Regions from separate parts of the Bacillus sp. SD127 genome, predicted to be linked through region 1. Evidence: riboswitches for the same ligand, from Rfam matches in the RefSeq annotation. Region 1 holds a riboswitch; each other region holds the start of a gene.
The links. Region 1 has a riboswitch for S-adenosylmethionine ahead of metI (cystathionine gamma-synthase/O-acetylhomoserine thiolyase). Riboswitches for the same ligand answer to the same signal wherever they lie in the genome.

Region 1 (3,281 bases):
CCGCTGCGCTGTTTGGCTCGCTTTTTCTAAACGGACCTGCAATGTTTTTAAGCCGCGCAGCACGAGCCAGCAATCTTGCACGCCAAGGACGGCGCCGAACGAGTTTTGCAGCTTATACAGCTGCTTCCCAAGCTCTTCATCCTTGACAGCAGCCAGTCCTGACAGCACATCGCTGTGTCCGCTCAGGAATTTTGTTGCGCTGTGAAGCACAATATCCACGCCGAGATCAAGCGGACGCTGCAGTGCCGGTGTCATGAATGTATTATCCAGAAAGGTCAGACAGCCGTTTTCTTTTGCAAGCTGGACAACCGCTTTAATATCAGTAATTCCAAGTGTCGGATTTGACGGTGTCTCCATATAAATGACCTTTGTGTTTGGCTGGATATTCCGTGCCACTTCGTTGATATCCGTCATATCAACAAACGTGTGCTCAATGCCAAAACGGGTCAAAACCTCTGTCACCATGCGGAAGGTTCCGCCGTATACATCTTCTGTCACAAGAACGTGATCGCCCTGTGAGAGAAGTAAAAATGCTGTTGAGATCGCAGCCATGCCTGAACTGAAAGCAAACCCTCTCGTTCCGCCTTCCAGTGCGGCAATTGTTTCTTCGAGAGCTGTTCTTGTCGGCGTGCCTGAGCGGCTGTAATCATATGCGCCAAATTCTTCAAATGAAGATTGATGGAAGGTCGATGCGTGCTGGATCGGTACACTGACCGCCCCGGTTGCACCGTCTGTTTTAAATGGATTGTGCACGAGCTGGGTTTCCAGCGTCCAATTGTGATTACTCAAATGAAACAGCTCCCTCTTTGACCTGACATAACGCCTGTTTTAGGTCCTCTTTTAAATCTTCCGCATGTTCAATTCCGACTGAAAAACGCAGCAGACGATTGCAGACACCGTTTGCGATACGGATTTCTTCAGGAATATCCATGTGCGTCTGTGTGGCAGGGTATGTAATAAAGCTCTCCACCCCGCCGAGGCTTTCTGCAAAGCAAATCGTTTTCAGTGCTTTTAAAAATGGATTCACCCATTCTTCTTTTTGCAGACGGAAGGACAACATGCCTCCTTTTCCCGGGTAAAGCACATCCTTGATTTCTTCTTGCTTCTCTAAAAAGGCCGCTAACTCCTGAGCGTTCGCCTGATGCTGGCGCATTCTGAGACTGAGCGTCTTCATTCCTCTCATCAAAAGCCATGAGTCAAACGGAGGCAAGACGGCGCCGATGGCGTTTTGATGCTGAAACATTTCTTCTCCAAGCTGTTCATCCTTGACAACAACAAGCCCCGCAAGCAGATCGTTATGCCCGCCTAAATATTTGGTTGCGCTGTGAATGACAATGTCGGCTCCAAGCTCAAGCGGACGCTGCAAAACCGGTGTATAAAATGTGTTGTCAACAATCACCAGAAGATCGTGCTCTTTTGAAATCCGAGCGATCTTTTCAATGTCCGCCTCCTGCATCAGCGGATTTGTCGGTGTTTCCACAAACACTGCTTTTGTATTTGGTGTAATCTTGGAGCGTAAACAGTCCTCATCGCTGAAATCATCATAATAAAAGGTCAAGCCGTATTTTTTCCATTCATTTTCAAACAGACGGTACGTGCCGCCATACAAGTCCGATGAAACGATCAGTTCATCCCCGCTTTTAAACAGCGCCATAATCGTTTGAATTGCTGCCATTCCCGAACTGAAGGCAAGCCCTCTCGCTCCGTTTTCTAAACTGGCAATCGCGTCCTCAACAAGCTGGCGTGTCGGGTTTTTTGTCCGAACATAATCAAATCCGGTCGATTCGCCGATCCCTCTGTGGCGGTATGCTGTTGATAAATAAATAGGAGGACTCACTGTTCCCGTTACTTCGTCGCTTCGGTTTCCGATTTGGGCTAATTTCGTTTCAACGTGCTGTGACATATAGCTGACACCTTCCCTTTTCATAATAAAAAACCCCTTCTTCATAAGAAGAAGGGGTTTAACGCTTCTTCTTATCTTCCAAGCATAGTACGCTTGCTGGATTTAGCACCTTGGCGCTTTGCACGTATGCAAAACAAGCCGGTTGCTGAGGTTTCTAAGGGCCAGTCCCTCCACCTCTCACGATAAGAAATATCGATTTCAATTTTCTGATTGTTTTATATTAGCGCAATTTGCAGTTTATTTCAATACTTTTTTCTTCGGGCACCGAACTATTTAAAGAGAGAAATTTCTAATAATTCATGGTACAATAATTTCAAACGCAAGAAAGTCTAGTGATGCCCTGGAGGAATGTATTATGGCACCGAAAAACGGCACAGTTCAAGAAAAGAAGCTCTTTTCAAAAGAGCTTAACGAGGAAATGACAGTACTCGTTTATCTGCCGTCAAACTACTCCCCTCTTTATAAATATCATCTTATTATCGCGCAGGACGGCCACGATTATTTCAGGCTGGGGAGAATCGGCAGACAAGTGGAGGAATTGCTGTCCAAAAGAGAAATAGACCGATGCATTATTATCGGTGTTCCTTACAAGGATGTAAAAGAACGCAGAAAAACCTATCATCCGGAAGGTTCTAAGTTTTCGGCATATAAACGATTCATTGCCCACGAGCTAGTTCCTTTTGCAGATCATGAATTTCCGACGTACCAAGTCGGCTACGGGCGGACACTGATCGGTGATTCTCTCGGAGCGACCGTTTCTCTTATGACAGCGCTTGATTATCCGAATATGTTTGGTAACATCATCATGCAGTCTCCCTATGTAGATCAACATGTATTAGAAGCCGTGAAACAGTCAGACGACATCAAACACCTCTCTCTTTATCACCAAATCGGAACAAAAGAAACAGACGTCCATACGACAGACGGCAATATTTTGGACTTCACAGAACCGAATCAGGAGCTGAAAAAGCTTTTGGAGGAAAAGCTTTCCGATTATTATTTTGAGCCATTTGACGGAGACCACAAGTGGACATACTGGCAGCCGCTCATTACGCCGGCTCTGAAAAAAATGCTCTAACATACTTTATTTTCAGGAGGGACATACTATGAAATACGGAATTGTTTTATTTCCATCAAAAAAACTGCAAGATCTCGCGAACTCTTACAGAAAGCGCTATGATCCGAGCTATTCACTGATCCCGCCTCATTTGACGCTGAGATCTTCATTTGAATTTACAGAAGAGGAAGCCGGTGAATTGGTATCACAATTGAGAGAGATCGCTAAAGAATCTCATCCGATTGTTCTCAAAATGACCAAATACAGTTCTTTTGCGCCTGTCAATAATGTCATTTACATTAAAGCAGAACCGACGGAAGA
Region 2 (3,281 bases), 130 kb from region 1:
AAAACCAAATCATCGGCGGAAAGAATTTCACAGATGATGACGGCGGCAAGGAAGATGCCATTTCCGACTACAACGGACACGGCACACACGTTGCCGGAACGATTGCGGCTAACGATTCAAACGGCGGCATCGCCGGGGTTGCGCCTGAGGCAAGCCTTTTAATTGTAAAGGTGCTTGGCGGTGAAAACGGCAGCGGAAAGTACGAATGGATTATTAACGGCATTAACTATGCTGTTGAGCAAAAGGCTGATATCATCTCAATGTCCCTTGGCGGACCGAGCGATGTGCCTGAACTGGAGGAAGCGGTCAAAAACACCGTCAAAAACGGAGTGCTAGTCGTTTGTGCCGCGGGAAATGAGGGTGACGGCGACGAACGCACAGAGGAGCTTTCCTATCCTGCTGCGTATAATGATGTAATTGCGGTTGGATCTGTTTCAGTAGCGCGTGAATCGTCAGAATTTTCAAACACAAACAAAGAGATTGATCTTGTTGCACCTGGTGAAAACATTTTATCCACTCTTCCCAACAAGAAATACGGGAAGCTTACCGGCACATCAATGGCTGCCCCTCATGTCAGCGGAGCGCTTGCTTTAATTAAAAGCTTTGAAGAAGAATCTTTTCAAAGAGAGCTCTCTGAATCTGAGCTTTATGCGCAGCTGATCCGCAGGACACTTCCGCTCGATATCGCAAAAACATTGGCCGGGAATGGATTCCTGTATTTAACCGCTCCTGATGAGCTGTCAGAGAAAGCAGAGCAGTCACATTTACTGACCCTATAATATTATTTTTCTCATATAATATATACCGTAAATTGTAAAAAAAATTTCAAAATCTTTGTTGACAATGAATTTGAATTGCTGTTAAGATTACCAACAAATGATTCAACTTTTCAAAAAATTAATAACATTTTCTCTTATCGAGAGTTGGGCGAGGGATTGGCCTTTTGACCCCAACAGCAACCGACCGTAATTCCATTGTGAAATGGGGCGCACTGATTTTCGCGCCGAGATTTATATCTCTTAAGGCACGGTGCTAATTCCATCAGATTGTTTCTGAGAGATGAGAGAGGCTGTATGTTTTGCAAAAAAGCCTCTTTCTCTCATGGGAAAGAGGCTTTTTAGTTGTGAGAAAACCTCTTAACAGCCTGTATCCGCGGGTCAACAAGAGTGTTTTACATATAAAGGAGGAGAAACAATGACAACAATCAAAACATCGAATTTAGGATTTCCAAGAATCGGACTGAACAGAGAATGGAAAAAATCGCTTGAAGCGTATTGGAAAGGAAACAGCGATAAAGATACGTTTTTGAAGCAAATCGATGAATTATTCTTATCCGCAGTGAAAACGCAAATTGACCAGCAGATTGATGTTGTGCCTGTTTCTGATTTCACACAGTATGATCATATTCTTGACACTGCGGTCAGTTTCAACTGGATCCCGCAACGCTTCAGACACCTGACTGACAGTACAGATACATACTTCGCCATCGCCCGCGGAATAAAAGACGCCGTATCAAGTGAAATGACAAAATGGTTTAATACAAACTACCATTACATCGTGCCGGAATATGACGAGAGCCTAGAGTTCCGCCTGACAAGAAACAAACAGCTTGAAGACTACCGCCGAATCAAACAGGAGTACGGCGTTGAAACAAAACCTGTTATCGTCGGCCCTTATACGTTCGTCACGCTTGCAAAAGGCTACGAGCCATCTGAAGCTAAAGCAATTCAAAAACGTCTCGTGCCGTTATATGTACAGCTTTTAAAAGAGCTTGAAGAAGAAGGCGTAAAATGGGTTCAAATTGATGAACCTGCGCTTGTCACCGCTTCAGCTGAGGATGTACGCGGCGTAAAAGAGTTATTCGAGAGCATCACAAATGAGCTTTCTTCCTTGAATGTGCTTTTGCAAACGTATTTCGATTCTGTTGATGCTTATGAGGAGCTTATTTCTTATCCTGTACAGGGTATTGGGCTTGATTTCGTTCATGATAAAGGCAGAAACCTGGAACAGCTTAAGACACACGGCTTTCCGAAAGATAAAGTGCTGGCAGCCGGTGTCATAGACGGACGCAACATTTGGAAAGCGGATCTTGAAGAACGCCTGGATGCCGTGCTTCATATCCTCAGCATTGCACAGGTTGATGAACTGTGGATTCAGCCTTCCAGCAGCCTTCTTCATGTTCCGGTAGCGAAACACCCAGATGAGCATTTGGAACAAGATCTGCTGAACGGATTGTCCTACGCGAAAGAAAAACTGGCAGAGCTAACAGCTTTAAAAGAAGGCTTAGTATCAGGCAAAGCCGCCATCAGTGAGCGAATTCAGCAAGCGAAAGCGGACATCAAAGCGCTCAAACAATTTGCAACAGGAGCCAATTCTGAACAAAAGCAAGAGCTGGAACAATTAAGCGATAAAGACTTCAAGCGCCCCATTCCGTTTGAAGAACGCTTAACCCTGCAAAATGAATCTCTCGGACTCCCGCTTTTGCCGACAACAACAATCGGAAGCTTCCCGCAGTCTGCTGAAGTACGCAGCGCACGCCAAAAATGGCGGAAAAACGAGTGGTCTGATGAACAATACCAAAACTTTATCAACGCGGAGACGAAAAGATGGATTGATATTCAGGAGGAATTGGATCTTGATGTTCTTGTTCACGGTGAATTCGAACGGACAGACATGGTTGAATACTTTGGTGAAAAGCTGGCCGGCTTCGCCTTTACGAAGTACGCCTGGGTTCAATCATACGGTTCACGCTGTGTACGCCCGCCGGTCATTTATGGAGATGTAGAGTTTATTGAACCGATGACAGTGAAAGATACTGTATACGCTCAATCGTTAACATCCAAGCATGTAAAAGGAATGCTGACAGGTCCTGTTACGATTTTAAATTGGTCCTTCCCTCGGAACGATATCTCGAGAAAAGAAATCGCATTCCAAATCGGACTCGCCCTCCGCAAAGAAGTAAAAGCGCTTGAAGACGCGGGCATTCAAATCATTCAAGTCGATGAGCCAGCCCTGCGTGAAGGCCTTCCGTTAAAAACCCGTGATTGGGATGAATATTTGACTTGGGCTGCCGAAGCATTCAGATTAACAACCTCTTCCGTGAAAAATGAAACACAAATTCATACACATATGTGCTACAGCAACTTCGAAGACATCGTCGATACGATCAATGATCTTGACGCTGATGTCATTACGATCGAACACAGCAGAAGCCACGGAGGATTTTTGGATTACTTAAAAGAGCATCCGTATTTGAAAGGGCTCGGGCTTGGTGTTTATGA
Region 3 (3,281 bases), 1.9 Mb from region 1:
GAATCGCTTTAAAAATCTGCGGTTCCTTTTCTTCGCTTAAATGAATGCACTTGGCATAGCATCCGCCTTCGATATTGAAGACACCAGTATCCGACCAGCCGTGTTCATCATCACCGATCAGTTTCCGGTCAGCATCCGCCGAAAGGGTGGTCTTTCCTGTTCCCGACAGGCCGAAGAAAAGCGCGACATCGCCTTTTTCACCGACATTGGCGGAGCAATGCATGGATAAAATATCTCGCTCAGGCAGCAGGAAATTCATGATGGAGAAAATCGATTTTTTCATTTCTCCGGCATACTCCGTTCCGCCGATTAAAATCGTGCGCTTTTCGAAAGAAACAATAATAAAGGTTTCTGAATGTGTGCCGTCTGTTTTTGGGTCCGCTTTGAAATGCGGAGCGGAAAGAATGGTAAACGGCTGTTCGACTGTTTTTTTATCATTGTCTTCAGGACGGATAAACAGCTGTCTGGCAAATAAATTGTGCCATGCAAATTCATTAACGACCGTGATCGGCAGTCTGTATTTTTCATCAGCACCGGCAAATCCTTCGAAAACAAACAGCTCATCACGTTGTTTCAGATAGCTGACAACTTTTGTGTATAGCCGGTCAAATGCTTCCTCGGAAATAGGCTGATTCACCGGACCCCAATCAATCTTACTCTTTGTGCTTGCTTCTTCTACAATAAATTTATCCTTCGGCGAACGTCCCGTGTAAGCGCCTGTGGTCGCCCGGACGGCACCCGTCGATGTCAAAATGCCTTCGTTGCGGGAAAGTACTTTTTCTGTAAGCTGAGCTGCAGATAAATTATGCTGCACATTAGGACTTGTTAATAAGGCTTGCAAATCAGCGGTTAAATCAACTGAGTTCATAAGAAACCTTCCTTTATCATTTTATTTGTGTTTTGCTAATTGTGAATTAGTATAACATATATTTTCAAATAGTCTATACTATTTATCGTTTTTTGTGTGTGCATTTCCATTGTTTTCCGCAATAAAGGCGTCTATTTCTCCTGATTCATATTGACATTGCAAACCCTTTTACGATAAGATATTTCATTGAGCGGATACTCTTATCCCGAGCTGGCGGAGGGACAGGCCCTATGAAGCCCAGCAACCGGTTTCTCTATTATTCATTATGTTCAAATTGTGTGAGACAACCAAGGTGCTAACCTGATGCAAGGTTGAATGATTCCTTGAGCGATAAGAGTGAAAGGCACAAAGACCAAACCCTTTCCTCGAACGGAAAAGGTTTTTTTATTTCATAAATATGCCAATTAACATCTCTAATATAAACGTAACATTGTATAAGAGGGAGCGAGTTCCGTATCATATATATAAGGTCTTTCGGGAGGCCTTGTGCAGGAGGAAGCAAATCATGAGTAAAAATCGTCGTTTATTTACATCAGAATCTGTTACGGAGGGGCATCCGGATAAAATCTGTGACCAGATTTCTGACAGCATTTTAGATGAAATTTTAAAGAAAGACCCTAACGCGCGTGTTGCTTGTGAAACGTCTGTGACAACTGGTTTGGTTCTTGTCAGCGGAGAAATCACAACTTCTACGTATGTTGACATTCCAAAAACGGTTCGTGAAACGATTAAAGAAATCGGATACACACGTGCAAAATACGGATTTGATGCGGAAACTTGTGCAGTTTTAACATCAATTGACGAGCAGTCTGCTGATATTGCGATGGGTGTAGACCAAGCGCTTGAAGCCCGTGAAGGCACAATGAGCGACGAAGAAATTGAAGCAATCGGAGCGGGTGACCAAGGTTTAATGTTCGGTTATGCGTGCAACGAAACGAAAGAGCTCATGCCTCTTCCGATTTCACTTGCTCATAAATTAGCCCGTCGCTTGAGTGAAGTGCGTAAAGAAGATGTTCTTCCTTACCTTCGCCCTGACGGCAAAACACAGGTAACGGTTGAGTATGATGAAAATAACAAACCTGTCCGCATTGACGCGATTGTTATTTCAACTCAGCACCACCCTGAAATTACGCTTGAGCAAATTCAGCGCAACATTAAAGAACATGTCATCAATCCGGTTGTTCCTGAAGAATTAATTGATGAAGAAACAAAATACTTCATTAACCCTACAGGCCGTTTCGTCATCGGAGGACCTCAAGGGGATGCGGGGCTTACAGGACGTAAAATCATCGTTGATACGTACGGCGGCTACGCACGTCACGGCGGCGGCGCGTTCTCTGGTAAAGATGCGACGAAAGTAGACCGTTCAGCTGCTTATGCTGCAAGATACGTTGCGAAAAACATCGTTGCGGCTGAGCTTGCAGATTCTTGTGAAGTGCAGCTTGCTTACGCGATCGGTGTTGCACAGCCTGTGTCTATCTCAATCAACACATTCGGTTCCGGAAAAGCTTCGGAGGAAAAACTGATTGAAGTTGTGCGCAATAACTTTGATTTACGACCTGCCGGCATTATCAAAATGCTTGATTTACGCCGTCCGATCTACAAACAGACTGCTGCGTACGGCCACTTTGGACGCCACGATGTTGACCTTCCGTGGGAGCGTACAGACAAAGCGGAACAGCTGCGTAAAGAAGCGTTAGGAGAATAATTTTATAGCCGCTTACTGGTTAAGCGGCTTTCCCTTTTTTATCGATGTATCCATGTTTATTTTTTTACATAACTGTGAAACCAAACACTGTTCACAGCGTCTATAAATAGGGGTTCAATGATGACAATTTTAAATATGGAGGCAATACTATGTGTGGATTTGTCGGGGTTTTTAACAAGCATCCGTTAACTCAAACCGCTGATCAAGAAGAACTAATCAAACAAATGAACCAAATGATCGTTCACCGCGGTCCTGACAGTGATGGATATTACCATGATGAGCACGTTGGATTCGGATTCAGACGGCTCAGTATTATTGATGTGGAAAATGGCGGACAGCCTTTATCATATGAAGATGAAAAATATTGGATTATTTTTAACGGGGAAATCTATAACTATATCGAACTGAGAGAAGAGCTTGAAGCAAAGGGATATACTTTCAACACAGATTCTGACACAGAGGTTCTTCTTGCGACTTACCGTCACTATAAAGAAGAAGCGGCTTCCAAGCTGCGCGGCATGTTTGCCTTTCTGATTTGGAATAAAAACGATCATGTTCTTTATGGAGCAAGAGATCCATTCGGCATTAAGCCGTTGTATTACACAACGATCAATGATCAGGTTTATTTTGCCTCAGAGAGAAAAAGTTTAATGGCAGCCCAAAATGATATTGAAATAGATAAAGAAGCATTACAGCAGTATATGT

Region 2: linked by a shared signal. The riboswitch ahead of metE (5-methyltetrahydropteroyltriglutamate--homocysteine S-methyltransferase) and the one ahead of metI (cystathionine gamma-synthase/O-acetylhomoserine thiolyase) in region 1 are both predicted to bind S-adenosylmethionine.
Region 3: linked by a shared signal. The riboswitch ahead of metK (methionine adenosyltransferase) and the one ahead of metI (cystathionine gamma-synthase/O-acetylhomoserine thiolyase) in region 1 are both predicted to bind S-adenosylmethionine.

What each region holds. Positions count from the first base shown of each region.
Region 1 covers NZ_CP191226.1:3,018,227-3,021,507, forward strand. Annotated here, with positions in the region: gene metC (cystathionine beta-lyase) at 1-789, opposite strand, end outside; gene metI (cystathionine gamma-synthase/O-acetylhomoserine thiolyase) at 782-1,903, opposite strand; SAM riboswitch class I at 1,972-2,092, opposite strand; gene ACQVGS_RS15770 (esterase family protein) at 2,259-2,981, shown strand; gene ACQVGS_RS15775 (YjcG family protein) at 3,010-3,281, shown strand, end outside.
Region 2 covers NZ_CP191226.1:2,892,718-2,895,998, forward strand. Annotated here, with positions in the region: gene isp (serine protease Isp) at 1-779, shown strand, start outside; SAM riboswitch class I at 911-1,066, shown strand; gene metE (5-methyltetrahydropteroyltriglutamate--homocysteine S-methyltransferase) at 1,195-3,281, shown strand, end outside.
Region 3 covers NZ_CP191226.1:1,136,825-1,140,105, forward strand. Annotated here, with positions in the region: gene pckA (phosphoenolpyruvate carboxykinase (ATP)) at 1-868, opposite strand, end outside; SAM riboswitch class I at 1,066-1,205, shown strand; gene metK (methionine adenosyltransferase) at 1,374-2,576, shown strand; gene asnB (asparagine synthase (glutamine-hydrolyzing)) at 2,726-3,281, shown strand, end outside.